Regions from separate parts of the Pseudarthrobacter sp. PvP004 genome, predicted to be linked through region 3. Evidence: riboswitches for the same ligand, from Rfam matches in the RefSeq annotation. Region 3 holds a riboswitch; each other region holds the start of a gene.

Region 1 (9,682 bases), 1.2 Mb from region 3:
TGCATTCGACAACAGCGGTCATCATGGCCAGCGGGTGTGCTGGGCCAGGTTGCTGCGGCTGCAGGTGCTGTTGAGTTCTTGTTCACATTGGAAGTGTGCAACGTAACAATGGCAACACGCAAGTAACAAAGCGCGGAAACGTCCACATTTTGAGACGTAGACGTCTATTGTGTTGCAAATCACAATTCCGTAGGCGTCATAAATGAACGCCATTTCATTCGGGTGAAGTAGGGATTATTGCTCCCCTGCTGAATTTTCTTCGACTCTTCTGGCATTTTGAGCACCTCTGTTGCAGTGAACTCCCCTCAAGCGGAATCTCACGATCTGAAACACTTGTTGTCCAATCGCAGGCTGCTTTTCTCGCCGATTTTCTGCCCGGAATCTGCTACAAGCTGTAGAAAACAGAGGGAATCGGGAGATAAAGTTCCGCCGCCGACTTACGTGGCCCTGCACTCCCACCTCGCTAGGGTGGAGTTCACAGCGTCCTCACAGGACGGGCATAGCGCTGGCTTACCGGCAGAACGGAGAGTTGTCTCATGGCCTCCTCGCACTCCATGACCAACAACCTTCCCCAGCTGTCCCACCCGGACGGCTCACCGATCCGCGCCCTGGTGGTGGACGACGAACCCAGCCTTGCCGAGCTCATGAGCATGGGCCTGCGCATGGCGGGGTGGTCCGTGGCGGTAGCCGGCGACGGTCCGGGGGCAGTAAAGCTGGCCAAGGACTTCAGGCCGGACGTGCTGGTCCTCGACGTCATGCTCCCCGGCTTCGACGGCGTGGAGGTCCTCAACCGCATCCGCACCTTCGCCCCGGAAGTTCCGGCCCTGTTCCTTACCGCCAAGGACGCCGTGCAGGACCGCATTGTCGGTTTGGCTGCCGGCGGGGACGACTACGTCACCAAGCCCTTCAGCATGGAGGAAGTGCTCCTGCGCCTTCACCGCCTGGTCCAACGTTCCGGGGTGGCCGCCATGGACACTGCCGAGCTGGTGGTGGGTGACCTCACCCTCAACGTAGACACCCGGGAAGTAACCCGCGGCGGCGAAGACATCTCCCTCACCGCCACCCAGTTCGAGCTCCTGCGATACCTCATGGAAAACCCCAAACGAGTGGTCAGCAAGGCCCAGATCCTGGACCGCGTGTGGGACTACGACTTCGGCGGCCAGGCCAACATCGTGGAGCTCTACATTTCCTACCTTCGCAAGAAGATCGAAGCGAACCACCCGCCCATGATCCACACCATCCGCGGTGCCGGATACGTCATCAAGCCCGCGGACTAGGCGTTGAGCACACTTTCAGGAGTGGCCAAAAGGTCAGGTGCGGCCTTACAGACACAGCGCAGCTGGCTCAACCCCTCCACGTGGCACCTGCGCACCAGATTGGTCCTGGTGGCCATGGCCCTGCTGGTCGCCATTTGCTCTGCCGTGGGAGTGGTCAGCTACGCGTCCATGGACATGGTCTTCAACAAGCAGCTCGACAGGCAGCTGGAACAGGCGTCCAGCCGCGCGAATGACTTCGGCAGGCCGCCGTCGAACTTTCCGTCACCCTCCGGAAGGCCTGATCCGCTGGAGGCGCGCGGCCAAGCGGCTGGCACGCTCAACGCGAGGATCAACGGCTCAACCGTGCGTAGCTCCGGTTTGATCGATGCCCAAGGTAACCGCGTCTCGCTCTCGGCCGACGACGAGCAGGTGCTGCTCTCGCTCCCCAGGGACAACGGGCCAGTGGACCGTTCCCTGTCCAACGGCGACTACCGTCTGGTAGCGGTCGAAACCGCGTACGGCGACGTGATTGTGACGGGCCTGCCGCTGGCGGACAAACAGAGTGCGGAGGCCTCGCTCGTGTGGACCATGGTGCTGGTTTCGCTGGGCGGCCTGGTGGTGATCGGCCTGGCCGGCACCGTGATCATCCGCCGCACCATGCGTCCGCTGGAGCAGCTCTCCGAAGTGGCCACGAAGGTTTCGCGGCTGCCTCTCGACGCCGGTGAGGTGGCACTTGCGGTGCGCGTACCGCCGTCGGCTTCTCATCCCGGGACGGAAGTGGGCAGTGTCGGCTATGCCTTGAACCAAATGCTGAACAACGTCTCCAGCGCTTTGGAAGCCCGCCAGGAAAGCGAAACGAAGGTGCGTCAGTTCGTGGCCGATGCCTCGCACGAGCTGCGGACTCCCCTGACCGCCATCCGGGGCTATACCGAGCTGCTGAGGATGACCGAGAACTTCACCGAAGACGGCCGGAAGTCGCTGGCTCGCGTCCAAAGCCAGTCCGAGCGCATGACCACGTTGGTGGAGGACCTGCTGCTGTTGGCGCGGTTGGACGAGGGCCAACCCGTGAAAGTTGAGGATGTGGACCTCACTCAGTTGGTGATCGAGACGGTCAGTGACGAGAAAGTCATGGCACCCGATCACATCTGGCAGCTCCAGCTCCCGGACGAGCCCATCACGGTCCGCGGCGACGCCACGCAACTGCATCAGGTGCTGGCGAACCTGCTGTCCAACGCCCGCAAACACACCGACCCCGGCACCACTGTGGTCACCGGCGTCATGCTCTCCGCCGATGGCAGCGCCGTGGTCAGCGTGACGGACAACGGCCCCGGCATTCCGGAAGATTTCCAGGGCCGGATTTTCTCGCGATTTGCCCGCGCCGACGCCGCACGATCGGGCTCTGAAGGCACCTCCGGACTCGGCCTGTCCATTGTGGAATCCATTGTTTCAGCTCACGGCGGTAGCGTGGAAGTGACCTCACGGCCGGGGCGCACGGAGTTCGCCCTTCGACTTCCCACGGTGAGCACCGAAGGCCTGTAACGAATCGGGCAAGGCGACTCACCGGCGTCGTGATCTCTGTTACCTAAATGTGACTTCTGCGGAAACCTCCTGTACCGTCGAAAGGGTGGGTCGCCCCTAGCAGGCCCACATCCGGGATGCGCCGAGCTCTGCCACTTCCCGGAGTCCGTTCTTTCTCCGAGGCAGAGACGGGGGACCCAGAGTCTCCGGGCCAGGCTTTTTGCCGGCCCTTGGGGTGAAGCCGCAGCGTGATGCGCGGCCGGATGACCTCATCCGAACCCGACAGCTAACTCCGCAGGCGCTGAGAGGTAATCACATGTCTGAATTTAACGATCAGACGCGCCCTTCCGCGCGTCGCCGCGACGAGAACAACGCACCGCTCACCAAGTCGCAGTCCGTCCTCAAGAACGCAGCCCGCCAGGGTAAGTCCGGCCACCGCATGTCCGTCGTAGCCGGTGTCGTGGCAGCTGCACTGGGCGTTGCATCGCTCGGAACCGCCGCCAACGCCGCACTGACCCTCCCCGAGGCAAGCCGCGTAGCCGGAACCCAAGCGAGCGCCCAGGTCAACTCCAACAAGTCGGCTGAGATCTCCGCTTCCCTGAATGCTGCCGCCGAAAAGGGCGCAACTGACAGGGCCGCTGCTGACGCTGCTGCCAAGGCAGCCGCTGAGAAGGCCGCTGCCGAGAAGGCTGCCGCAGACCAGGCCGCCGCCGCACAGGCTGCTGCTGAGAAGGCTGCCGCCGATCAGGCCGCCGCACAGGTTGCTGCTGAGAAGGCTGCTGCTGACGCTGCCGCCAAGCAAGCAGCCGACGCAGCTGCTGCCGCCGCCGCGGAAGCCGCAGCAGCTGCTGCAGCACCCAAGGCTGTTGACGACCCCGCTGCTGCCAAGGCCTATGCACTCAGCATCCTGGGCAACTACGGCTGGGGCGCCGGTGAAATGGCTGCCCTGAACACGCTGTGGGAGAAGGAATCCAACTGGAAGACCACGGCGATGAACGCTTCCAGCGGCGCCTATGGCATTGTCCAGTCCCTGCCGGCCTCCAAGATGGCCACTGCCGGCGCTGACTGGGAAACCAACTACCAGACCCAGATCAAGTGGGGCCTGAACTACATCAAGGAGCGTTACGGATCCCCGTCCGCCGCTCTGGGCTTCCACTTGGCCAACAACTGGTACTAAGCCGAGCCGCTTGATCGCCGCGCCCGTTGCCGCCGTTTGCACCAGTACCAACTGGAGCGAATGGCGGGAGCGGGCGCGGCTTTTGCCGTTTCACAGCTGTGGCGCATGGTTCACAGCTCCAGCACGTGGTTCACAGCTCCAGCACGTGGTTCACAGTGAGGTCACAGCTACCGCCTAAAGCGTTCATAATCGGCGGTCCCATGCTGGATACATGACGCTCACAGGTCCCACCACCAGCGCTTTGGCACGAAGGACTCATTCGGCTCGCTTGCGTGGCGCGGCGTTGCCCACTGGTCACCCGGCTCTCCTCCAAGGCCAGACGGGTCCGAGCCCCCAGCCCCGGCGTCTCCCCGTTGACACCAGTGTTGTGGTTCCCGTCCTGGACCTCACCGTCCCTGTCTACAACGAGGAAGCGCGCCTGGAACACAACCTCCGCCAGCTGCACGGGCATCTGACGAGGTCCTTTCCGCACACGTTCCGGATCACCGTGGCGGACAACGCCAGCACAGACAGCACGCTGAGGATTGCCGAGCGCCTTGCCCGTGAACTCCCTGAATTGACGGTGGTCCGGTTCCAAGAGAGGGGACGCGGGAACGCTCTCCGCCAGGTCTGGCAGTCGTCGCCGTCACCTGTTCTTGCCTACACGGAAGCGGATCTGTCCACGGACCTCTCCGCGCTGGCGCCCCTTGTGGCACCGCTGATCTCCGGCCACTCGGACCTCGCCATCGGCACGCGTCTGGCACCGGGTTCCCGTGTCACCCGCAGTCCGCATCGTGAGTTCATTTCGCGCAGCTACACCTCGCTCCTGCGGACGGTCTTGGGGGCTCGTTTTTCCGACGCCCAGTGCGGCTTCAAGGCCGTCCGCGCCGACGTAGCGCACAGCCTCCTCCCCCACACCACGGACGACTCGTGGTTCTTCGATACCGAACTTCTGGTGATCGCTGAACGCTGTGGTCTGCGCGTCCATGAAGTACCCGTCGACTGGACCGACGACGCTGACTCCCGTGTCGACGTCGTACGAACCGCCCTGGCCGACCTGCGCGGTATGGCGCGCCTGAACCGAAACCTGCGCCGCATTCCGATCCACGAGCTTCGGCGTGAACTGGGAGTGAAAGCGACGTTGAGGGGCAGTCTGTCCCGGGGCGTGTTCCGGACCTTGACGTGGACCTTGGCCTACGCTGTGGTCTTCCTTCTGGTCCGCAACGCCACGGACCCTTGGATGGCGAGCGTCGTGGCGTTGCTGCTCACCACTTGGGTAACGCGCCCGTTCCGGCGTTACGTGATGCGGGGAAGCAACTTCTGAGCGCTACGCCTCCGGTTCGGCCTCCACCGCACGCCGGACCGCTGCGATGGACGCTGCAACATCCCCCGCGTCCGTTGACCAGTTGCTGACCGAGATCCGCAGGATCTCCCGGCCGCGCCAGGCCGAGCCCGACATCCACACCGCGCCCTCGGCCATGAGCCGTTGCGTGACGCGGTGCGTGCGGTCGTCGCTGCCGAAGCTCACCGAGACCTGCGTAAAGACGACATCATTGAGGACCTCGACGCCCGGGATTGCCGCGAGGCCCTCAGCCAACGCACGGGCGTTCGCCGCAAGCCGCTCAACCATGGCGATCACTCCATGGCGGCCCAACTGCCTGAGGGCGGCCCACACGGGAATGCCGCGGGCGCGGCGCGACAACTCGGGAACCTTCTCGAAAGGGTCCCCCGGTCCGGCGTCCGTTGCGATGAAGTAGCTCGTGTGGATGCTGAACGCCCGGCGAAGTGCTTCCGGGCTCGCAACGATCGCCAAGCCGCAGTCGTAGGGAACATTGAGTGTTTTGTGTGCATCGGTAGCCCAGGAGTCGGCGCCCTCAACACCAGCCAGCCGTTCCCGCAACGTTGGGCTGACGGCCGCCCACAAACCAAAAGCACCATCCACGTGCACCCATGCCCCGCGTTCATGGGCAACGGCCACAGCTTCCTTCATGGGGTCAAAGGCGCCGGAGTGCAGGTTACCCGCTTGCAGGCAGACCAACGATGGCCCGGGTTGCTCATCCAGGGCAGCCGCCAGTGCCTCGGGCAGAATGCGACCCTGCTCATCAGCGTCCACTGGAACGCAGGCCCCCAACCCGAGATACCGGAGCGCCAGGTCAACGGCCGCGTGCCGCTCCCGTCCCGCGAAGGTGGTGATGCGCGGAGCACCCGAGAGGCCCAAGGACTGAAGATCCCAGCCCGCCTGATCCATAAGGTATTGGCGGCCAGCGGCCAGTCCCACGAAGTTCGCGGTGGTGGCCCCGGTGGTGAAGCCGACGTCGGAGGTTGCGGGCAGGTGCAGGAGGTCAAGAAGCCAGGCGGCGGCGGATTCTTCGATGGCAGCCGCAGCCGGAGTGGCGAAGCGGAGTCCGGTGTTCTGGTCCCATGCCGAAACCAGCCAGTCGGCGGCCATGGCGGCGGGCAGGGTTCCACCCATGACCCACCCGTAGAACCGTCCGGACTGGATGGCCATCAAGCCCGGTTCGGCCAGGGTGGCAAGCTCGTCCACCACATCAGCGGCTTCAGTTGGCCCGTCCGGGAGGATCGATGCCAAGCTCGCGGCCACCTGATCGGCGTCGACCGCGGGACGGACGGGGCGGTCGGGAACCGACGCCAACCAGTCCGTCGCGTGCACCATGGCCCGCTTCAATGCAGCACTGTACGCCTCCGGCATCGCAGACATGCGCACAGCCTACGCTGGGTTTCCCGCTTGGAACAGCCCGCTCAGGAACAGCTACAGCGTCAGCGTCAGGAGGTGACCGCCGTCGTCGTCCTTCGCCGCGGTGACGGTGACCGCCGAGTAGTCCGGGATGCGCCACATGCCCGGCTCCAGCTCCGCATTGTGCCTGGCAGCGGCCTTGCCCACCACAACGGTCCGCATCCCCGCAGCACGCGCCGCGGCGATACCGGCAGGTGCGTCTTCAAAGACCACGACGTCGGCCGGGTCGGCTCCCAGCAGCGCCGCCGCCTTCAGGTACCCCTCAGGATGCGGTTTACCGCGGGTGACCGACTCGGCAGTGACTGTTGTGGACGGCATGGTGAGTCCGGCCGCCTGCATGCGGATCTCAGCAAGGATGCGGTCCGCCGAGGTGACCAAAGCGATGGCGTCATCAGGAAGCCCCGCCAGCAGGTCTTCTGCCCCGGGGAGTGCGATCACGCCGTCTGTCCGGGAACGTTCCATCTGGCCGAGCTCGGCAGTCAGGGCGTCGAAGTCAGCGCCGGCTGGCGCATACCGGCGGACAGTATCGCCGGCCTGGACGCCGTGCGAGGTGCGGAGGATCTCGTCGAAATCCAAGCCGTATCGCTCGGCGAACTCCAGCCACACTTGCTCAACGATCGCCGTTGAATCCACCAGTGTGCCGTCCATGTCGAAAAGGACGGCGCGGACGGTCAGTGTGGGTGGCCCGGTGGGGAGGGCGGGCTCGGCAGGTTGGGTCATGGTTCCATCCTGCCGCACGTCCGGGGTACAGCGCCGAAGTGTGACTTGGCCGAAGACTGCCTAGCCGTTTGGCCGCTGCGGGATGTACTGGATCGCCCACTTGTTGCCGTCGGGGTCAGCGAAGTAGACGAAGTGACCCCAGTCCTGGACGTCGATGTCGCTGACATCCACGCCGTTGGCTTTGAGTTGCTCGTGCGCCTTGTTGATGTCCGCCACCACCACTTGAAGGCTTGGCGCTGTGCCTGGAGGAGCGTCGCTGAGGCCCTCCCCGATGGCGATGGAACACGCCGACCCCGGCGGTGTCAGCTGCACGAAGCGGATGCCGTCCATGGGACGTTCATCGAAATCGGCGTTGAAACCAACCTTGTTGACGTAGAAGTCCTTCGCGCGATCGACGTCGGACACAGGGACAAACACCAGTTCAAGTTTCCAGTCCATGCGCCACAGGCTAGCGGGGGGCGTCGAAAACGGGTAGGGGTGTTTGATTTCGATAGCCTAAGCCGTCCTCTGCGGTCTCTCTTTCCTGAATACGAGGGACATGAGGGAAGCGCAAGCCAGGGCCCCCACGCCGCTGATAACAAGAAACTCGACCAAGGGCGAATGCAAGGCAGTGTCGTCAGTGAACGCGCGGACGTGCGAAATGGCGAATCCCATGGCTGCGTCTGGAAAAACCAACAGGGCGGCCGGGGTGCCGTAACAATACAGTGCGCGAGACACGGGTTGGATCACTCCGATGGCGCCCGGCTTTCGTACCAGAAACCAACAAACCGCAGCAGAGACCCCTGTCCACACGAGGAACCACAAGATGTTGCCTAGGTTGGAACCGCCCTCAAAGGCCCCGTAAGACTCGAAGATGCCGAGACCGGAATACTGCGCGGACGTAACATAAACGGCGAAGGATCCGAGTGCCCACGGAATCAAGGCAGCTCCCAGCAGGACCCACTTACGCACGGCATGTCTCGGCAACGGCGCCATCTTCAAGCGTTTGAATTCCAACATCAGTCTGTCTGGTTGGGTCCGCAAAGACAGTTGTACCATCCCCGGCCACCTCCGCATCATCAGCTTGACCGCTCGTCGGCAGTTCCAATGAGAGTTGTAATCCGTCCGAGCCTCCGTCCAGCAATGCAGTGGCATCGCCCCCATCCTTTGAAACTTCTACGGTCGATTCCTTGACATTGGTTGTTACCGAATCGGACGACTCTATGTCGGGTTGCGCGGCAGCAGCCGAGTCTTGGCCCGCGGAGACCACCGCCTCCTGTATGACGGCGGCCGCCGTCTCAGCAGTTTCCTTAACGGATTCATCATGCTCACTGGCTTGCGCAGCCGCTGGCACCACAAGGGAAATGGCGATGGCCGAAGCACAAGCGAGCGCAGCGAATTGTTTCAATCTCATTCGTCCCCCATCACAACGCGGAGCGGAGGGTCCGCCCACTATTGAAGTGAGCCAAGGGCACGAATCGTGACGGGAACCACAACGGGGAAGACTTAGTCCGTTATGAGCAGACACGAGTCAAGGAATCCGAATGACGACGAGTACTGCCGGCACATCGCGTCACTGCACCGCGTGAAGCGGCAAGCAAGCAACCTTCGGAGCAAGGCGGCATGTGAGCCTACCGCAGTTGCGATAAGCGCACCACAGCTCGGGAATAAGAAAGGGGACCGTGAATGCCTTAACCCGCCACGCCGTAGAGGCGGTCGCCGGCGTCGCCCAGGCCGGGCACGATGTACGACTTTTCGTTGAGCTTCTCGTCAATGGAAGCCAGAACGATCTTCACGTTGGCGTCGGAGAGCTCTTCTTCCAGCTTGGACAATCCCTCCGGAGCGGCCAGCAGGCAAATGCAGGTCACGTCCGAGGCACCGCGCTTGAACAGGAACTTGATGGCCTCGCGCAAGGTGCCACCAGTTGCGAGCATGGGGTCGAGGACGAAGATCTGACGGCCGGTGAGGTCCTCGGGGAGGCGCTCGGCGTAGGTGATAATGTCCAGGGTTTCTTCGTCGCGGGCCATGCCCAGGAAGCCGACCTCAGCAGTGGGGACCAGCTTGGTCATGCCCTCGAGCATGCCAAGGCCTGCGCGCAGAATGGGGACCACAAGCGGAGTGGGTTTAGTGAACGCCGTGCCCACGGTTTTGGTGACAGGTGTTTCGATCTCGACTGGCTGCGTCTTGACCTCGCGGGTGGCTTCGTAGGCCAGGAGGGTGACGAGTTCTTCAGTGAGTTGCCGGAAGACCGGTGAAGGAGTGTTCTTATCCCGCAGAACGGTGAGCTTGTGAGCGACC
Region 2 (9,682 bases), 1.4 Mb from region 3:
ACGGGCCGGACTTCCTTGACCGCGCCCGAGTACTCGCCGATTTCGTCCTCCGTCAACGATGTCCGCTTGAGCAATTCGTCCTTCCACTGCCGCGCAGAGACGGTGTTGGTGACCAGGATCAGTGTGGTGGTGGAGGACGTGGCCATGGCTGCCGCGCCTACCAGCGTCTTTCCCGCACCGCAGGGAAGCACGACGACGCCGCTGCCGCCGGCCCAGAAGTTCTCCGTGGCCAGCTTTTGGTAAGGGCGCAACTGCCAGCCGCTTTCGTCCAGCATGATCAGGTGTGGTTGCCCGTCCACATAGCCGGCAAGGTCCTCAGCGGGCCACCCAAGTTTGAGGAGCAACTGCTTCAACTGTCCACGCTGGGAGGAATGCACCACCACCGTTTCGCCGTCGATCCGCGGCCCCAGCAGGGGAGCGATCTTCTTGGCACGGATGACTTCTTCCAGCACCGGATAGTCATCGGTCCGCATCACCAGCCCGTGCTGCGGATCCTTCTCAAGCCGCAGCCGGCCATAGCGGGACATGGTCTCTTCCACATCGATCAGCAAGGCGTGCGGCACGGGAAAGCGCGAGTACTTCAGCAGCGTATCCAGCACCTGTTCCGCATCCAGCCCTGCCGCCCGGGCGTTCCAGAGACCCAACGGCGTCAGCCGGTAGCTGTGCATATGTTCCGGGGCGCGCTCCAACTCGGCGAACGCGGCGATGGCGTGGCGTGCCTCGGTAGCGAGCTCGTGGTCGACCTCCAGCAGGATGGTCTTGTCACTTTGTACGATCAGCGGACCGTCGGTCACTGTTGAATCCTCACTTGCGCAGTTCTCAGGGACGGCGCTGTTTTCATGTACGCAGTTCTCCTGCGGGTTCCACATCGATGATCCGGTGGATGGACAACACCCGTTCGGTGTCCTTGGCGGGATCGAACACCCTGACACGCCCACCGGAGACGGATACAGGAACAACGGTTTCGGTGTTGGCATTCCCCAAGCTGTCCACCACGTTCATGGTGACCGCCTGTTTGAGCCGGATGGCCGTCTGCAGTGTCTCCAGGCCCAGCTGGGTGGACGCCTCGCCCGCCGCTTCAGCCGGGACGGCGCGGTGTTGCCGCAGGACCGAAAGCTGTGCTTCGACGTCGTCGTCCGGCGGAGCCATTCGGGGCGCCGAGTAGACAGGCCGTGCGCTGCCCGGCACCGCCGTGGTCCGTTTGAAACGCACGACGGCGGGCTCGGCCTCCTGCACGGCAGGCGAGAGTCCCAGCTCGCGAAGGACACGCGCAGTCTCGCGCGGACTGGCGGAGGACGTCAGAACGGTGGGGGCGATGCGCACCAGGCTCAAGACGGACGTCCGGGCCTCGCGCAGGAGATCGGTGATGGCAGTTTCGTCGTCGCTCTGGATGAAGCTGGCACTCGTGCCGATACGGAGCCGGCCATGCCGGGACGCGGTGTCCTGGACAAGGTACTCCAAAGGTTGGGGCACGTCCGTGGCGGAATGCTCACGAAGGAACGCCAACAGCGATTCCGCATCCTGTCCGGCGTCGAGCGCCCTCCGGATGGTGGCGGCTGAGAAACGGTAGATCGACGCCGGGCCCTGCCCCTCGGCGTCGGCCATCAACAGCAAGGTCTCGCTGAGTTCCGGCGCAAGGTAACCGGGCGCCACGGCCGTGAGATCTGCTTGGAGGAGGATGTGGTTCACCGCAGCGGGCAAATGTTCGCCGAGGATGGTCATGGCTTGTTCCGGCTGGCCGTCAGCGATGGCCGAACCCAACTGCGTCAACGCACCGGATCCCATCAGGCCAAGGATCGTGGCTTCCTCAAGGATGCCGCGCACCAGGGAACTGAACCGGCGGGACATCCGTGGCTGCGCCCACTCGGCCCGCTGCAGCACGGCCCTGGCATCCAGGACGGGCGCCTTCCCGTCCGGCGCTGCGGCCTCCACAGTGAGCTCATTCAGGATCTCCAGGACCCGCCGGCGCACCACCGGGGCGTCGGGCCGTTGTGCCTCCGCGGATAAGGCGTTGATGGTGGTGCCTGCCGCGCCTTGATGGGCGGCCGACGACGACGGGCCAGCGAGAGGCTGCCCCACCAATGAAGGTGCCCGCTCGCTTGCCAGCCATGCGTTGACCAGCCACAGCCACTGTTCCTGCCGGGGCAGGTTGAGCCATTCGAGCGACGGTGGCTGTACCCACGTGGAGCTGTCCACGTCCAAGCGGAGCAGCCCTGCCATGGCGCACAACTCCAGGAGGATGGCCGTCTCATGGGCACCTAAACGGATGGACTCTGCCAAACGCCGCAGTTCGCGCACGCCCACACCGCCGCTCCGAAGGGTAGCCAGAGGCTGCTCCCGGACTGCGAACAAAAGCTCAGCCGCCAGCCGCAAAATCTCGGCGATGGCCCCCATGGCAGCATTGCGTCGCAGGGCAGCACTCGTATGGCCGAGTTCCGGAACCGGTGGGGCGAGCGTGAAATCATCCACGATTGCACCACCACGCAAGGCAAGGCCCACGCTGTGGGGCAGCTCCACGTGGCCGGCGTCCAAAGGGACCAGCAAACCCCGCGCCAACAGCCAGTCGATGGGCCCCACATCATGGCTTTCGTGGGTGACCGAAGCCCGGCGCTGCGCCTGGGGTACTGCGCCCATGGCCCAGCTGCCGAACTTGTCCAACAAGGCCACCGTCCGGTCGGGTGCCGTGGCCAGGATGGCGCGCAGGTTCTCCGGAGTGGAGGTCCAGCGCTGCAAGGCCAGGGCCGCGTCCATTGGAGTGCTGGCGGGGTGGATACCGGCACCGCTTTGATGAAGCTCGGCCACCAACTGCACTACCCGCTGGGCAAAGGCCGGTTGTAGCCGTACCAGTTCTGTATAGCTCCGCCCAAGACCCGCAGGGTAGATTCCGATGACGTCTTTGAGGCTGCCCACCGGAAGGTAGAAGCGCTGACGGGACGAGGTTGCCGGCGAGCCGGTGGGCGGATCTGCCCGATGTACCAGGGCCAGATCCTGCAATTTGGCGAGGATGGGGTCCAGCGCCGAAAGGGTGGAACCCGCAATGACCTTCTTCAGCCCGGCCGAGGAAATACTGTGGCCGGTATCGGCATTGGTGCACAGGTGCAGTGTTTCCAGGACCTGCATCTCGGGCTTGTTCAACCGTTCCAAGGCACGTTGGACACTGACCCGTGCGCTCGCCCTCGCAGCCAAAGCCGGGAAGTCAGGCGCCATGGGGGAGATGAGGTCCGGTCGCGCGGCAAACAAGGCCCGCAGCGAATCGTCGCTGCGCGCTTCGAGTTCCTTGCTGAGCGCGCGTATCAGGGACATCAATCCAACGTTACCGCCCCCGGGCCCCTCGTGCCTGTCAGTGGGGCCGTGGGTTACTGCCGGCGGCGTTGGCGAACAGAGTCAAGCACCAGAACTACGGCGAGCATGAAGGCTACGGGAAGTCCGTAAAGGGCCGCCCACGTTACCCACACCGGTGGCACGCCCCCGTTGAATGCGACAGCCATGACCGTGCCCACGGCAGCCAGGGAGATGACGGCAATGACGGCGGCGATGATCATGATGGGGCGGCGGTAACCCGGGGAAGTCATGCCAATAACGCTAGCAGCAGCACGCGAAGCCGATTCATGGAAGCAACTGTTGTCATCTTCGCGTACCGCGTGGTCGCGGCAAAGCGGGAATAGGGGGTCCGGCAGGATAACCTTGAAGGAACAGACCAACACGGACCGGGCTGTCGCCCTCGATCCCGCAGATAACTGTGGATGCGGTGAATGGCCCGACGTGTCTCCCAAAGCAAGAACGAAGAAGGTTGATTACGTGCCTACCGGCAAGGTCAAGTGGTATGACAAGGAAAAAGGCTTCGGATTCCTCGCGGCTGAAGACGGCCAGGAAGTATTCCTGCCCAAGACGTCCCTGCCCGCGGGCGTAACGGAGCTCAAAGCCGGGACCCGCGTGGAATTCGGTGTGGCCGACGGCCGCCGTGGAGCACAAGCACTTGGACTGCGTGTCTTGGAGAAGACGCCGTCCATTGCCAAGGCCAAGCGCATGAACGCCAGGGACCTCGCGCCGATGGTCCAGGACCTGGTCACCGTGCTGGACAATCTCTCCGGCTCCCTGTCTTCAGGCAAATACCCCGACGGCAACAAGGCCAAGGCCATCAGCATGGCACTGCGCAAGGTTGCCGACGAGCTGGAAGCCTAGGACCGGCCATGACATCGGAATCCGCACAGGACACCAAGGCCGTCCCTGACGCTGCCCAGGCTCCTGCAAACGGGGACGCCCCCGCGCGGAAGCCCGTCGCGGCCAAGCCCCGCGCCGGTTTGCCCGTGTGGCGCACGGGCAAGCCGGACGCGTTCCTGGCTGCCGCCGTCGATACTGCACGTGAGGCTGTTGAAGGCATCGCCAACCCGGGCGAAGTCGGCTCGCACCTGGGCGCCAAGTCGGAGGGGGACCGTGTGGTCACCCATCTGTTCGAGTCCAGGCTCGCCGGCTACGGCGGCTGGCAGTGGTACGCCGTGGTGACCCGTAACTCGCGCTCCAAGATCGTGACTGTCAGCGAGCTTGGTTTGTTGCCCTCCGAGGATTCCATCCTGGCTCCTGAATGGGTGCCGTGGGCCAAACGCGTCCGTCCCGAGGATGAGACGCCGCTGGTCGAAGAGACCGTTGAGGATGTCACGGAAGCGTCCGTGCAGGCGGCCGAAGACGAGGCCACTGAACCGGCTGATGAGGCTGCTGAATCCGACGAACCCGAAATCGCCGACGAAAGCGCCGACGACGACGAAGCCGGGGCTGAATAGGCGTTGCGGAAACCCGGAGTGACCACATCGAAGGCGGACGCTGATGTCCACCTTTAGGTCACTCGGAATCCTCAACTACCGCATCTGGTTCTTCGGTGCGCTGATCTCCAACATCGGCACGTGGATGCAGCGCACGGCGCAGGACTGGTTGGTCTTTGACCACCTGACCGCGCACGACGCCGGTGCCATGGGCATTACTCTGGCGCTCCAACTCGGTCCCCAGCTTTTCCTTGCTCCGTGGGCGGGGCTGCTGGCTGACCGTTATAGCCGGCGGAAACTTCTCCTCATCACTTTGGTGGCCATGGCCCTGCTCAGCACGGGGCTGGGTGTGCTGGTGCTGCTGGGGGTCGCCGAACTCTGGCACGTCTACCTCTTTGCTTTGATGTTGGGAATCGTGACCGCCTTGGACGCTCCCGTCCGTCAGACGTTCGTCTCCGAGCTGGTTACCGACGATTACCTGCCCAACGCGGTGGCCCTCAACAGTGCCTCCTTCAACGTGGCCCGGATGATCGGACCCGCTGTCTCGGGCGTGCTGACGGTGGTGGTGGGTCCCGGCTGGGTGTTCCTCATCAACACCGTGTCCTTCGTGGCCATGTTGTGGGCGCTCAAACTCATTCCTGCGTCATCGCTCCGCGTCCAGCCCCGTGCGGCGGCGGGGAAGGGGCGCATCCGGGAGGGGTTGCGCTACGTCCGGAACAGGCCGGATATCCAAGTGGTCCTGGTGGCCATCTTCATTGTGGGCACTTTCGGGCTCAACTTCCCCTTGTTCATCGCCGCGATGGTGGGAACCCAATTCGGCATGGACGCGGGTGCGTTCGGAGCGTTGAACTCCGTCATGGCCATCGGATCCGTGACCGGTGCACTGCTGGCTGCCCGACGCGGACGGCCGCGCCTCAGGCTGATCTTCGGCGCCGCTGGCGGCTTCGGCATATCAAGCGCGCTTGCCGCCCTGGCCCCCAATGCTGTGCTCTTCGGGCTCGCCCTGGTTCCCTGCGGCCTGTTCGCCCTGACTTTGATCACCAGCGCCAACGGTTACGTGCAATCCACCACGGAGGCTGTGATGCGCGGGCGGGTCATGTCCCTCTATATGGCCATCTTCATGGGCGGCACCCCTATCGGGGCGCCGTTGGTGGGTTTGGTGGCCAACGTCGGCGGCCCCCGATGGGCAGTTGGCGTCGCCGCGGTTGCCGGCGTCAGCACCGCCGTCGTGGGTTTGCTGTGGATCATCCGCGCCAAGCAGCTGCGGCTCCGCTTTGACCGCCGGGCCCGCGGACTGAAGCACTTCCGGGTGGAGTCGCTGCTTGCCCGGCCGGATACGGACGACGACGGCGCAAGCCGGCAGGGCGGATAGCCCACCTTAAAAAGCGGCGGCGCCGTCCGGGAGCTACCCGCACGACGCCGACCAAAGCCCGTGGTGCTACTTCTTCAACTCGCCCACAACGTAATCGATGCTCGCGAGCAGTGCCGAAACGTCGTCCGGCTCGATGGCGACGAAGGTGGCGATGCGCAGCTGGTTGCGGCCGAGCTTACGGTACGGCTCGGTGTCCACCACGCCGTTGGCGCGCAGGACCTTGGCGATGGCTGCGGCGTCAATGGAGTCGTCAAAGTCGATCGTAGCGATGACGTTGGAGCGGTCCTCGGCGTTGGCAACGAACGGCGTTGCGTACTCGGATGCCTCGGCCCAGGAGTAGATACGGTTGGCGGAGTCTGCCGTGCGCTTGCTGGCGAAGTCCAGGCCGCCGTTGCTGTTGAGCCACTGCACCTGGGCGTCCAAGGTCACCAGGGTGGACAGCGACGGGGTGTTGTACGTCTGGTTCAGCTTGGAGTTGTCAATGGCGGTCTGCAGGTCCAGGAAGTCCGGGATCCAGCGGCCGCTTGCCTTGACCCGTGCCGCGCGCTCCAGGGCGGCGGGGGAGAAGAGGCCCAGCCAGAGGCCACCGTCGGAAGCGAAGTTCTTTTGGGGCGCGAAGTAGTAGACGTCCGACTCGGCGACGTCCACGTCCAGCCCGCCGGCTGCCGAGGTGGCGTCCACCAGGACGAGGGCGCCTTCGTCAGCCCCCTCGACGCGCTTGACGGGGGCGGCCACGCCGGTTGACGTTTCATTCTGGGGCCAGGCGTAGACGTCAACGCCGGCTTCGGCCTGTGCCACCGGGCGGGTGCCGGGTTCGGACTTGATGATGGAGGAAGCATCAAGGAACGGTGCCTTGTTGGTGGCGGCGGCGAACTTTGAGCCGAACTCGCCGAAGGAGAGGTGCTGTGCCTTCTGCTCTACCAGGCCAAACGCGGCCACGTCCCAGAACGCTGTGGAGCCGCCCACGCCGAGGACCACTTCATAGCCTTCCGGAGCGCGGAAGAACTGGCTGAGTCCTTCACGGACCGAACCAACCAGGTTCTTGACCGGAGCCTGGCGGTGGGAAGTGCCCAGGATGGTGGTCGATGCGGCAGACAACGCTTCGATCTGTTCCGGGCGAACCTTGGACGGTCCAGCGCCGAAGCGTCCGTCCTTGGGCAGCAGGTCGGCGGGAATGGTGATGCTGTTGTCGCTCACGTGGCGCTCCAATGGGTGTCGGCTAGAGATGGGAGGTGGCATGGGGCATCAACTGCCCCTTCGACACCCCAATTCTGCCTGACACGGCCCGCGCGCAGGAACCTGCGGCCGTCATAGTCCGCTACGTGGAATGCGGGCTCACCGAATGCGACCGGAATTATCCAGAGTAATTCCAAATAAGCTAGGCTGGTGGTTGGCGTTCAGGGGGCGGCGGTGCACACCGTCCGCCCTTGCTAGGGACGCGGTACGGTGGAGATTACGCAAGGAACTGCGTTCGAGGAGAGCTGAGCTGGATGACGGATCTGATCGATACCACTGAGATGTATCTTCGGACCATTTTGGAGCTTGAAGAAGAAAACATTGTGGCTCTCCGGGCGCGCATTGCCGAACGACTGCGCCACTCCGGACCCACTGTTTCCCAGACCATTGGACGCATGGAGCGCGATGGCCTGGTGATTGTGTCCAACGACCGCCACCTGGAACTGACTGAAGTGGGACGGAAGCGCGCCACCGAGGTCATGCGCAAGCACCGCCTCGCGGAGCGCCTCCTGGCCGATGTGATCGGTCTGGACTGGGCCTACGTGCATGATGAGGCCTGTCGCTGGGAGCACGTCATGAGCGAGCGGGTGGAGCGTCGGCTCTACGAGCTCCTGGAGCACCCCACGGAGTCTCCCTATGGCAACCCCATCCCCGGACTCGAAGCGCTTGGTGGCCTTGCCAGCCAGCCGTTCCCACGGCTCGATGTCAACCTTCTGCAGGCCATGGACGGCTATGCCGCGGATTCCCGTGTGGTGGTCAGCCGCCTCGCGGAGCCCATCCAGGTGGAGCCAGAGCTCCTGACCCAGTTGGACGAAGGCGGAATCCGTCCGGGCGCAAGTGTCTCGCTGGAGCGCGTCGGCGAGTACATCTCAGTACGGGTCCCCGGTATTGAGGGCGCGTTGGAGCTGCCTCCGGAAGTTGCCGCGCACGTCTTCGTCTCACTCAGCTGAGCGAAGCCCCAAAGCACCGTGTCAAACCTCACTTTGCCCGCTTCGGCGCGCGTGTGACCTGCGGTTTTCCGAAAAAGATGATAAAGGCCTCCTTCTCTCAGCGGCCTCCTGTTGATAACGAATTTATTACCGCAGGCCTTCATCCCCTATAGTTATCTACTAGCGCTGATACCAAAGCGTTACCTGATCCGGAGCCGAGCTCTGCCAGCGGATCAGGTGTGTCACCACCACTGGCAGAGGCGGGGGAACCACAAGCGGCTGTCTAAAGAAGCAGCCTTGGGGTGAAGTCCGCAGCAGAAGTGCCCACGTATGCAAGTCCCTCTTGGGATACCTGTGTGCCGTGAGCGCCTCGTGCGGACCGGGTCTTTGTACTCTCTGACCCGAATCCGACAGCTAACTTCGCAGGCTTTTGAGAGAGGAACAGAGTTTGACATCGCAGAACGTCAGGGGTCGCCGCCGCGCGTCCGGCCCCGCTGCTGAGCTGCGGCCAGCCACCGTCGTAACGGAGATCCGGCCCCGCGACACCGAGCGTCAGGTGCGCCGCCGTAAGAGCCCGCTGCGCCAGGTTGCCGACTTCGCTGCTGCCAGCGGCGTCGGGCAGAAGGCCGGAGTTGCGCTTGCCGCCACCGGGCTTGCCCTGACTGTCGGCCTGCCGGCTACAAGCCCCGTCATGGCCACGTCGGAATCAGGACAGACCGAATCGGCCCTCGCCGTCGCCGCCCCCGCCGGCAGCCAGCCCGAGGTTTCCGCTGCCGCGTCGGCCAAGATCGACTTCAGCCGCGCCGCAGTCGCTACTGCCGCGGACCCCGATGGAAAGCTGAAGCAGCTGCTCAGCGCCCAGTCTGCTGGAAGCATCCAGCGCGCCTCATCCGTTGGCACCATGGCCAGCCCCCTTGACACGCTCACCACGGCATCCCCCTTCGGTTACCGCATCAGCCCGCTCACGGGTGGTGCCGGTGACTTCCACCGCGGTCAGGACTTCGTAGCCCAGTGCGGCACGGCTGTGCACGCCGCAGCTACCGGCAAGGTCACTTTCGCCGGATGGCACGAGTACGGCGGAGGCAACCGCGTGGTGGTCGACCACGGCAATGGCCTCGAAACCACGTACAACCACCTGTCGTCCTTCACCGTCCAGGTAGGACAGACCGTGAACCGCGGCGACACCGTGGCCCTGAGTGGCACCACGGGCGCTTCCACCGGTTGCCACCTCCACTTCGAGGTCCAGGTCAACGGTGAAGTCGTAGACCCCATGGGCTGGCTCTAATCCCAGTCGATGGTCGCCTCTCGCATTAGCGAGACGTGCCGTGACCTGAATGTGACATTCGGGTCCAACTGTTGTAGCGTACAGAGCGCATCGGCTTTTTAGG
Region 3 (9,682 bases):
GCGAAACGGTGACGGTGAGCAGCGTCGAGGAAATGCTCACCACATCCCAGGCTGCAGAGCTCGCGGGCATCTCTCACACCTATCTGCGCAACATGACCGATCGCGGCGAAATACCGGTGGAGTACCGGGGAACGCATCGTCGGATCCGGCAGGCCGCCATCATCGCCTGGCTGGAAACGCAGAAGAAGAGGCAGCAGGCCGAGGCGAGCGCAGGAGCTGACGAATCCACCGATTCCCACAGCTAGCCACCCCACATCACCAGCATGCTGTTCAATAGCGGTATGGCAACAAGCTCCTCTTCGACCGTTTGGCCCGTGGTGCACCAGGAGCGCCGTGCGCTGTTGCAGGATCTGGAGCCGCTTCCGGCAGCTCAATGGCAGACGCCGTCGCTGTGTGCCGGTTGGAACGTGCACGACGTCCTGGCTCACGTAATCGACAGCGCCAAGACGACGAGGTTGAGCTTCATCCGCCGGCTGGTTGCCTCCCGAATGGATTTTGACCGTGATAACGCCGTAGGTGTGGAGCGCGAAAAGACACGAGAGCCTGCGCAGACGTTGAACGGGCTGCGCGCGGTGCTTTCGCGGACCTCGGGTCCGCCGGCAAGCTTGGCTACCCGGCTGGTTGAGGCGTTCGTCCACGGAGAGGATATCCGGCGCCCCCTCGGAATCCGCCGCGAGTACCCTCCTGTCCACGTTGCCACCGCCCTCAAGTACCAACTCAGGACTACAACCAAAATGGGCGGCGGCAAGGAGATCGCGCAGGGCTGGCGCTTGATTGCCACCGACACCGCGTTTGACCACGGGGATGGTCCCGCAGTTGAAGGGCCGGCGATCGCGCTGCTTCTTGCCGTGTCGGGACGGCCCGTGAGGGACGACGAATTGAGTGGCCCGGGCGCACCGGTTTTCCTGCAACAATTGGGAATTCAGTGAAAGCAGGAGCAAAGATGACCGCGCTACTCTCTGCCGACGTCGAAGTCTTGGGCCTGACCGGCCGGATTCTTTGGACCGAGGGCACGCCTGCGCCGGAACCGGACGCCGGGCCCATGTCCGAGCCCGCATATATCCTGATCCACGGCATCGGGGTGTCGCATCGATATCTGGCACGGCTGCATGCTGACCTCGCGGCGAGCGCGCCCACGTATTCACTGGACCTTCCCGGTTTCGCCGGGACTCCCAAGCCTGGGCGCCAGCTTTCAGTGGAGGAATACGGCGCGTTCATTGCCGAGGCCCTGAAGTCCCGCGGTATCGATTCCTACGTGTTGGTGGGTCACTCCATGGGCGTGCAGTTTGCCATCGAAGCGGCCTTGCACGCCCCCGAGCAGCTCAGGCAGTTGGTACTGATGGGGCCGGTGGTGGATTCGCGGCACAAGAATGTGTGGCGGCAGTCGCTGGCCCTGACACTGGACGGAATACTCCGCGAGAGCCCCACGTCCAACTTGATCGTCATGTCCGATTACGTCCGTTGCGGCCCTCGCTGGTACCTCACGGAACTGCCGGTCATGATGAAATACCCCACGGAGAAACGCCTCGCCGGAGTCCAGGTTCCGGTGCTGGTTCTGCGCGGGAGCCGGGACCATGTGGCGGGCCCCGAATGGTCGCTCCGGCTTTCGCGGGCCGTGGCCCAGGGGCGGCTGGTGGAAATCCCGGGCGTCGGGCACGTGGCTCAGCACATGCGTCCCAAGGCTGTGGCGGATGCCATCCGGAGCTTTGTCACCGCCACGACTCCCCACCGCTGAAGGTAAAGTACGACGCCGCCCCATGGCTTGGGTGCCCCTTGTTGGGTCAGCACGTCCCGGCTAGGCTGACGAAGCAAGCACAATAGTAAGCTTGCTTACGAAAGGGCTGATCGTGACCGACAAAAACTCGAATGAAGAAACCCAGGGCTTCGGCGCAACCGGCGCAACCGGGCCTTACGACACCACCTCCGATGCCGACAGCATCCACGACGATCCAGACATGCGCCAGGACGAAGACGATGACCCCGCCGCTTCCGCCAACCCTGATCCCCTCGACGGAAATGTCACAGGCTTGGAGCCGGGCGGCGGCGTGCCTCCGGGCGAAACCCCACCGGCCGAGGGCAGCATGAGCAGCGACCAAGGCCACGAAGAGTAGGGGCTAGGGCAGCCTCAGGATTTCCCCGAGATCGTAGTCGGCAGGCTCTTCCAGTTGCGAGTACGTGCAGCTCTCGGGGGTCCTGTCCGGCCGCCACCTACGGAACTGCGTGGTGTGCCGGAACCTGTCGCCTTCCATGTAGTCGTACTTTACTTCGATCACAAGTTCGGGGCGCAGGGGCACGAAGGAGAAGTCCTTCCCCCCGCTCCACCGGCTTTGGGCGCCGGGCATGCGTGAACCCCCGGCAGCTTCGTCCTGGTTGGCCCACTCACCCCACGGGTGCTCGCTGAGTTCAACCTGGTACGGCTCCAGTTCTGCCACCAAAGCCTCCCTGCGGGCCATAGGGAACGATGCCACCACTCCCACATGATGCAGCCGGCCCGTGTCATCGTGCAGGCCGAGCAACATCGACCCCACAACTTTCGCGGTCTTGTGCCAACGGAATCCCGCCACCACACAGTCTGCCGTGCGCTCATGCTTCGTCTTGAACATCACCCGCTTATTGGGTTGGTAGGCCCCGGTCAACGGCTTGGACAGCACCCCATCCAGTCCCGCGCCTTCCAACTGCACGAACCATTCCTGCGCCCGCTCGAGATCCGTCACCGCGGGCGTCACGTAGACTGGCGGATCGGCCTTGGCGAGCGTACGCTCCAGGATGGCGCGGCGCTCGGAGAACGGCTTGTCCATGAGGTTCTCGTCGCCCAGCGCGAGGATGTCGAACGCAATCATGGACGCCGGGGTCTTCTCGGCGAGCATCCGGACGCGGCTGTCGGCGGGGTGGATCCTTTGCTGGAGTACCTCGAATTCGAGCCTCTTGCCCTCGATCAGGACGATCTCGCCGTCGATCACGCATTTGTCCGGCAGGTTCTTCCTGAGCGCCTCCACCACCTCGGGGAAGTAGCGGGTCATCGGCTTCTCGTTGCGGCTGCCCAGGACGATCTCGTCGCCATCCTTGAAGACGATGGTCCGGAACCCGTCCCATTTGGGCTCGTAGTGCCCAACATCGGGGATTGTCGGAACGGATTTGGCGAGCATGGGCGAGACGGGTGGCATCACAGGCAGGTCCATAGACAATGTCTACCTGCCGGTGCACGCCGAAGCTAGTGTTAGGCCATGGATATCTCGCTCGATCCAGAAGATCCAGCATGAGCTACCTGCCCCGGCGCCAGCCCCGAAGCCTAAGTCATAGAACCCCCTCGCTTGCTCAGACCTACCGCCCGTTACATTAATGTGACTTTACTTTCCGGCTCATGTACCGTCGTAGGGCGACCCGTATCTCCGCTGGGCCGCTTCCGGATTGACGCCGAGCTCTGCCGCAATCCGGGATCCGCCAGACCCGCGGCAGAGACGGGGGACCCAAAAGTTCCCGGACTTACTTCAAGTCCTTGGGGTGAAGCCGCTTAGGCGGCCGGACGGCCTCGTCCGAACCCGACAGCTAACCTCGAAGGCGTTGAGAGGCAACCACCATGTCCCCAACCATGGATCAGCCGCGCCGCGCCCAGACTGAAGGCGAGCGCACCAAGCCAACCGGACGCCGTCGGGCCCAACCCAGCGGATTCCTCACCAGCGCGCAGGCGGACGCCGCGACGCCCGAAAACGCCGTTAAGACAGGCACAACGAACACAGGCACGACGCCGGAACCCGCCACTGCGGCCATGCCCACGGTTGCGATGCCCGCCACTCGTGCGGAGGTTCGTGCGGCCGAGCGGCAGAGGGCAGCCCAGGCTGTGATCGCGCCCGAACTATCGGCCCCCGAAAAGTCCGCGACCGAGCAGCCCGCGCAGGCGGAACCGGCAACTGCGGCGATTCCCGCCGTTGAGGCCGCTCAGGCTGCAGCGCCGGCGTCCACCACACCGGGACCTCCCACCGCGGCCATTCCCATCGTGCCGCCAGCCGCCACGACACAGGGCTCCCAGGAAGACGAGACCTCGGAACCCGCAACCGCAGCTATTCCAGTGGTGCAGCCTGAGACCTCGGAACCCGCAACCGCAGCTATTCCAGTGGTGGCCGCCCGCGCGGAGTCGCCGCGCGGCAAGTCCCCGGCGCAGGTTGCTGCAGCCGCAACGGCCTCGGCGTCCTTGGCCAGCCGCAAGGACGTTCGACAGCCTGCCGCGCGCACAGCAACCAGGTCCAACTTCGGGGCGGGGTCTTCATTTGGCCGCGAACCTCATGCCGCGCTGCGAAAAGCCGCGTCGGTCAAACACATGAGCCAGCGCATGGCCGTGGTTGCCGGTGCCCTTGGCCTCGTGTTGACGGCCGGAACGTTGGGGCAGGCCCTTGAGCTTCCTTTCTTCGGCCAGGAGACCCCGGTCCAGGAAGCCAGTGGCAGCGACGGCCGCACCTCGGCTTCGGCGTCGCCCGCGCCCAGGGCGTCCTACTCCACGGCGTCATCGCCGTCAGCTTCGTCAACAGCAACGGAGACTTCGGAGGCCGGCCAGCCGGCAACGGTGGCGGAAGCACCTCAGGCCGTGTCGCCGTCGTCGACTGCGACCCCCAAGGTATCCCTCGCGGACCCGGTATGGGTTCCTTCAGCCATACCGTCCTCTGTCCCGGCCGCGCCTGGCGCTGCCAGCCCGGTCCCCACGCAGCCGGCTCCTGCGCCGAGCGAGGTGCCGTCGGACACGATCACCACGCCGCCGTCCCCGACGCCGACAACCACGCCGACGCCCACGCCCACTCCGACACCCACACCAACGGAAACTGCAACCCCGACCTCCAAGCCCCGGCCGAGCAAGCCGCAGGCCGCCTCGGCCCCCCAGCCCAGCGAGTCGACTCTTCAGGACATCCTGGATGCAGCCCGGACGGCCCTCAAGTGAGCACCCGGCTGCCCCGTACCTCCACTCATGTGGGATGGCATAGCCGGCACTGCAGCAGCAGCCGGACTGCCACGTTCCGCCGCCGGATGGGGCGCTGGAGCTGCCAGCGTCTGCGGCGCTCGTAAGGACCCTTCAGATGCGCGGCCGCCCCGCCCAGCGCCGCGCCTTCAGGGCCGCATGCAACTCGAGCCGGATCGCGCCACTCAACGGATCAGCACCGATGAGTTGGCGGATCCGGCCGAGCCTGTTGTAGATGCTGCTCCTGTGGAGATGAAGTTTGGCAGCGACGTCCTGAACTGAGCCGTCATTGTCGTACAGCAATTCCAGGACGGGCAGGAGTTCGCCGTTCTTGTCGTGGTCCTCAAGCGTCCGAAAATGCACCGATCCTGTGTCATCCCAGCCGCCGGGCGCCACCAAGCGATCGAAAAGTTGATAGACACCAACAGTCCGGCTGTCCACCAACTCTCCCAAGGGCTGGTCCACTGCAGCCGCCTGCGCAGCAACCTTTGATTGACGGTACGCGCCCGAGAGCTGCCGGATGACTTGGAAGGGTTCGCTGATGCCCAGGATCACCCTGTCCACCTTGCGGCCCGCGCGTTTTGCAAGCTCCAGCTGATAGTGCACCAGTACTTGGGCGTGGTCCGCCCGGCCGCCCGACTCGCGGAACAACACCACCGAATGCGTCTCCGTTCCGGCGCTGAACAGGGCAGCGTTGACGCCGATAGTGGACTGCAAAGCCGCGGAACGGTGCGTCAAGGTAGCGGCAATGGGATCGACGTCGGACCTCGCGCCATCAGGGTCGAGGATGGTCACCAGCTGCCACGGACCGCGGCCCTGGATTTCCTTCCAACCCGCGACGGCGGCCACAGCGTTCGATTCGCCGCCGCAAGCTGAGAGAAACTCCTGTTCACGCCTTCGCCGGAACTCCGATTCAGCCGTATTGGAATCAAGGAGCAAGCCCGCCAACAGGTCCAGCTCGTCACGCACGCCGGGCAACTCAGCGAGTATCGCCGTCGCACTCTGTTCTTCAAGGTCCAGCTGGACCCACAAGTACCCCACGCGGAAACCGCGGACCAAAAGCGGCACGCAGACGCGGCCCAACATGCCGAGTTCATCGTTGGCGGGAACCACGACGGGTCGCACCGCCGTGGCAATGCCGTGAGCGAGCTGCCAGGCGCTGACGTCGCTGGGGACCCGCTTGCTCAGGAGGAAGTTCACCCGGACGCGGTCGGCGTGGGATTGGTTGGAGCTGTAGGCCAGGAGAACGCCGTCGAGGTCCTCCAGGGACAGTCCTCTGCCCAGCTTCAAGGCCACGCGTTCAACGATCTGTTCCACGTCCTGCTGCATCCCGAAAGCGTACCAACAGCAGGCGACACTTGACGCTTCAGTCCTCGACAAATGTCGAGCATTATCGCTGCAGAACCTTGACTTTTCGGGGTTCCGGCGTGCTGGCTGCTCGGAGTCCATGTCGCCTGCCTCACAGCCGGATTTATTCTGGAATCACAGCCCGCAACACATTTTCGGCCGAAGAGGCCGCTAACGATGGAGCCCACAGATGATCATCGGCGTCCCCAAAGAAATCAAGAACAACGAGTTCCGCGTAGCCATCACGGCCGCTGGCGTCCACGAGTTCCGCACCCACGGACACACCGTTCTGGTTGAACGCGGCGCAGGCCTCGGCTCGGGCATCACCGACGAGGAATACTCGATCGCCGGCGCCGAAATCGTCAACGAAGCAGATGACGTGTGGGCCCGCGCGGACATGGTCATGAAGGTCAAGGAACCCATCGCGGCCGAGTACCACCGCTTCCGCAAGGGCCTCATCCTCTTCACCTACCTCCACCTCGCCGCAGAACCCGAACTCACCGCCGAGCTCATCAACTCCGGCGTCACGGCCATCGCCTACGAAACCGTGCAGGAAGGCCGCACCCTTCCGCTGCTCGCCCCGATGTCCGAGGTCGCAGGCCGCCTGTCCGTCGTGGTCGGCGCATCCTCGCTCATGGCTCCGGCCGGCGGCAAGGGTGTCCTCCTGGGCGGCGTACCGGGCGTGCGCCCGGCCAAGGTTGTTGTCCTCGGCGCCGGTGTTGCGGGAACCAACGCCGCCGCCATGGCGCTGGGCCTCGGTGCTGACGTCACTATCATGGACATCAACATCAACCGGCTCCGCGAACTGGATGCCCTGTACCAGGGCCGCCTGAAGACCGTAGCCTCCAACGCCTACGAGATCGAGAAGTCAGTTATCGACGCAGATCTCGTGATCGGCTCCGTCCTGATCCCCGGCGCCAAGGCACCCAAGCTGGTCACCAACGACCTCGTTGCCCGCATGAAGCCGGGCTCGGTTCTGGTGGACATCGCGGTGGACCAGGGCGGCTGCTTCGAGGACACGCACCCCACCACCCACCAGGAACCGACGTACAAGGTCCACAACTCGATCTTCTACTGCGTGGCCAACATGCCCGGCGCTGTTCCGAACACCTCCACGTACGCACTGACCAACGTCACCCTGCGCTACGCCGTGGCACTGGCCAACCTGGGCGTCAAGGCCGCTTTCGACCGCGACCCCGCACTCGCCGCCGGCCTCAACATCGCTGCAGGCCACGTGGCACACCACTCCGTTTCCGAGGCGCACAACCTGCCCCTCGTCAACGACTGGCACACGCTCGTTTCCGCGTAGTTCCAAGGATTAACAAGCGCGACGGCGGGGTGCGGCTTCCACGAGAAGCCGCACCCCGCCGTCGTGGTTAACCCGCGGGGATGCTTGGGTCTGCCGGGAGCGACGGGATGAGCTGCGTCGGAACCGGCACGGGAACACCCGATGGGCCCAGCTTTGAGGGATCAATCTTGGAAGGGTCGATACCCGGCGGTGTCACGGGTAGAGCTGGAGGCGTCGGGATAACGCCGTTGCCGGGGTCCTTCTGCGCCGGTGCCTTGGGCGTGTGCGGCGACGCGCCACCGGGCCCCGGCTGAGGAGCGGGAACGGCGGGGTTGCCCGGCGCGTCCGGCGTAGGCTGCGGCTCCGCCGGAACAGGAGCTTGCTGCGGCTCTTCCCGGACAGGCAACGGCCCGGGGGTGGTGCCGGCGGGTGCACCGGGCTGGGGAGCACTACCGGAACCCGGGCTCAGCTGCGAGACCACGGAACCGATCGCTGCCCCGAGATGCTGGAAGGCCCCCGGCAGGCCGCCCTCGGAAGCGACGGCAGCCGTAGCACCGCCGGCCAAGGACACAGCAACAGCGAGACCCGCGATGGCCGTGCGGCGCTTCTTCCGACGCCGGGCGGCAAGTTCGTCTACGGGCGCGGGTTCCGGGGCTACCGTGGCGAGTACCGCCGTCGGTGCATCCGACACCGCGGACGGGCCGTCCGCCGTCGTGATGTGCTGGGTGGCAGTGATCCCCTGGGGGGCAGCTATTTGCTGGGTGGCAGCGGCCGGGCCGCCGACCATGAGCGCGCGAACAGCCTCGGACGGCAGAGGGGCAGTGCCCGCCAGGGATCGGAGCTCAAGTAATTCAGTGCGCAGCTCGGCGTCGTCCGCGAGTCCGGCATCGGCCAGCAGGTGGTCGATTGCCCGCTGGTCACTGAGTCCGCGGGGCGCAAATTGTTCGCTCATGATGTGCCGTTCCTTAGTAGTGCACGCTTCTTCAGTGCACTCAATGCCCTGCGCTGCAGTTGTTTGACGGCGCCTTGGGATTTGCCCATGATCGCCGCGGTATCTTCCACTGAGACATCGGCTACGACCCGGAGGGCCAAGACCTCCCGATAATCGTCGGGGAGGTCATCCAGAATCTCCGTGACTCCCAAGCCGGCGACCCGCCCGAACGCCTGGTCCTCCGCCGATGGCGCCCGCCGAGCGTCCAAGTCCGCTTCATACGGCGTGGAGTCGGGCGTTCGTTCCCGTTTGCGATAGTGATCCACCATCCGGGCGTGGGCTATGGAGAACAACAGGGTCTTTGCTCCTTGGAGCCCGCCATGCAGCGTTTCCAGCTTTGGGTACAGGGCCAGGAATACGTCCTGCGTCACGGCTTCGGGGTCGTCCACGCCGCGTGCCCGGAGGTAACCAAACACCGGTCCGGCGAAGTTATTGTAGGCAGCCGTGAAGAGCAGGGCGGGATCGTCCTGATCCGCCTGCACGTATTCATCAGCCAAAGGGTCAAGCACCCGTGGATGTCTCCGTCCCACATTACGTAGCGGGGCTCCTTGTCCTAAGCCAAGGAGCCCCGCCCTTAAACCGTAACCGCTGCTTGCTTAGCGGACAGAATCGAGAGACGCGCCGGGAACAGCCGGAACCTGCGTCGGCAGCTCAGGCGTCGCTGGAACGGCAGGCACCGCGGGGACAGCCGGCGTTGCGGGCACGGCGGGTACTGCGGGTACAGCCGGAACAGCAGGCGTTGCGGGCAGTTCGGAGGTTACGGCGGCGTCTGCGTCGGCCTCTGCCTTGGCGGAGCCGTCAGCCTTCAGGCCGGCGGCGTTACCGGCTTCGACCACGGCTTCGCAGTGCGCCTCCACCTTGGCTTCGCCACCGGCAGCGATGGTCAAGGACTCGAAGCCCGGGACCTTCGCATCGGACTTCAAGCCGCCATTGAGGAAAGCGGTGCAGAGGCCAAACGCCTCCGGAGACGTGGCGTCTTCAACTGCCGCCTTGGCATCGGACACAGCGTCCGTGGCCTTCGCCTGGCCGGCCTCGGCAGCCTCAGTTGCAGTGGACTGCGCGGTCTCGACGGCGTCAGTCGCCTTGGTCTTGGCGGTTTCGGCTGCGTCGG

The links. A riboswitch is a leader RNA that binds a small molecule or an ion and turns the genes downstream of it on or off. The one in region 3 is predicted to bind cyclic di-AMP.
Region 1: it holds a riboswitch for cyclic di-AMP, as region 3 does, so the genes downstream of both, J3A64_RS14250 (hypothetical protein) here and J3A64_RS19960 (hypothetical protein) in region 3, are expected to answer to the same signal.
Region 2: it holds a riboswitch for cyclic di-AMP, as region 3 does, so the genes downstream of both, J3A64_RS13145 (M23 family metallopeptidase) here and J3A64_RS19960 (hypothetical protein) in region 3, are expected to answer to the same signal.

What each region holds. Positions count from the first base shown of each region.
Region 1 covers NZ_JAGINL010000001.1:3,178,915-3,188,596, forward strand. The annotation lists gene J3A64_RS14240 (response regulator transcription factor) at 537-1,277, shown strand; gene J3A64_RS14245 (cell wall metabolism sensor histidine kinase WalK) at 1,299-2,795, shown strand; cyclic di-AMP (ydaO/yuaA leader) riboswitch at 2,905-3,089, shown strand; gene J3A64_RS14250 (hypothetical protein) at 3,091-3,951, shown strand; gene J3A64_RS14255 (dolichyl-phosphate beta-glucosyltransferase) at 4,163-5,254, shown strand; gene J3A64_RS14260 (aminotransferase class V-fold PLP-dependent enzyme) at 5,258-6,649, opposite strand; gene J3A64_RS14265 (HAD-IA family hydrolase) at 6,701-7,405, opposite strand; gene J3A64_RS14270 (VOC family protein) at 7,466-7,843, opposite strand; gene J3A64_RS14275 (hypothetical protein) at 8,349-8,798, opposite strand; gene upp (uracil phosphoribosyltransferase) at 9,076-9,682, opposite strand, start outside.
Region 2 covers NZ_JAGINL010000001.1:2,937,812-2,947,493, reverse strand. The annotation lists gene J3A64_RS13185 (DNA repair helicase XPB) at 1-794, opposite strand, end outside; gene J3A64_RS13180 (helicase-associated domain-containing protein) at 838-3,303, opposite strand; gene J3A64_RS13175 (hypothetical protein) at 3,357-3,572, opposite strand; gene J3A64_RS13170 (cold-shock protein) at 3,799-4,182, shown strand; gene J3A64_RS13165 (DUF3027 domain-containing protein) at 4,191-4,778, shown strand; gene J3A64_RS13160 (MFS transporter) at 4,822-6,129, shown strand; gene serC (phosphoserine transaminase) at 6,196-7,326, opposite strand; gene J3A64_RS13150 (metal-dependent transcriptional regulator) at 7,620-8,315, shown strand; cyclic di-AMP (ydaO/yuaA leader) riboswitch at 8,498-8,738, shown strand; gene J3A64_RS13145 (M23 family metallopeptidase) at 8,743-9,579, shown strand.
Region 3 covers NZ_JAGINL010000001.1:4,363,180-4,372,861, reverse strand. The annotation lists gene J3A64_RS19985 (helix-turn-helix domain-containing protein) at 1-245, shown strand, start outside; gene J3A64_RS19980 (maleylpyruvate isomerase family mycothiol-dependent enzyme) at 264-929, shown strand; gene J3A64_RS19975 (alpha/beta fold hydrolase) at 944-1,735, shown strand; gene J3A64_RS24005 (DUF6480 family protein) at 1,848-2,111, shown strand; gene J3A64_RS19965 (ATP-dependent DNA ligase) at 2,115-3,179, opposite strand; cyclic di-AMP (ydaO/yuaA leader) riboswitch at 3,430-3,575, shown strand; gene J3A64_RS19960 (hypothetical protein) at 3,578-4,927, shown strand; gene J3A64_RS19955 (CdaR family transcriptional regulator) at 5,060-6,274, opposite strand; gene ald (alanine dehydrogenase) at 6,483-7,601, shown strand; gene J3A64_RS19945 (hypothetical protein) at 7,669-8,532, opposite strand; gene J3A64_RS19940 (RNA polymerase sigma factor) at 8,529-9,080, opposite strand; gene J3A64_RS19935 (hypothetical protein) at 9,168-9,682, opposite strand, start outside.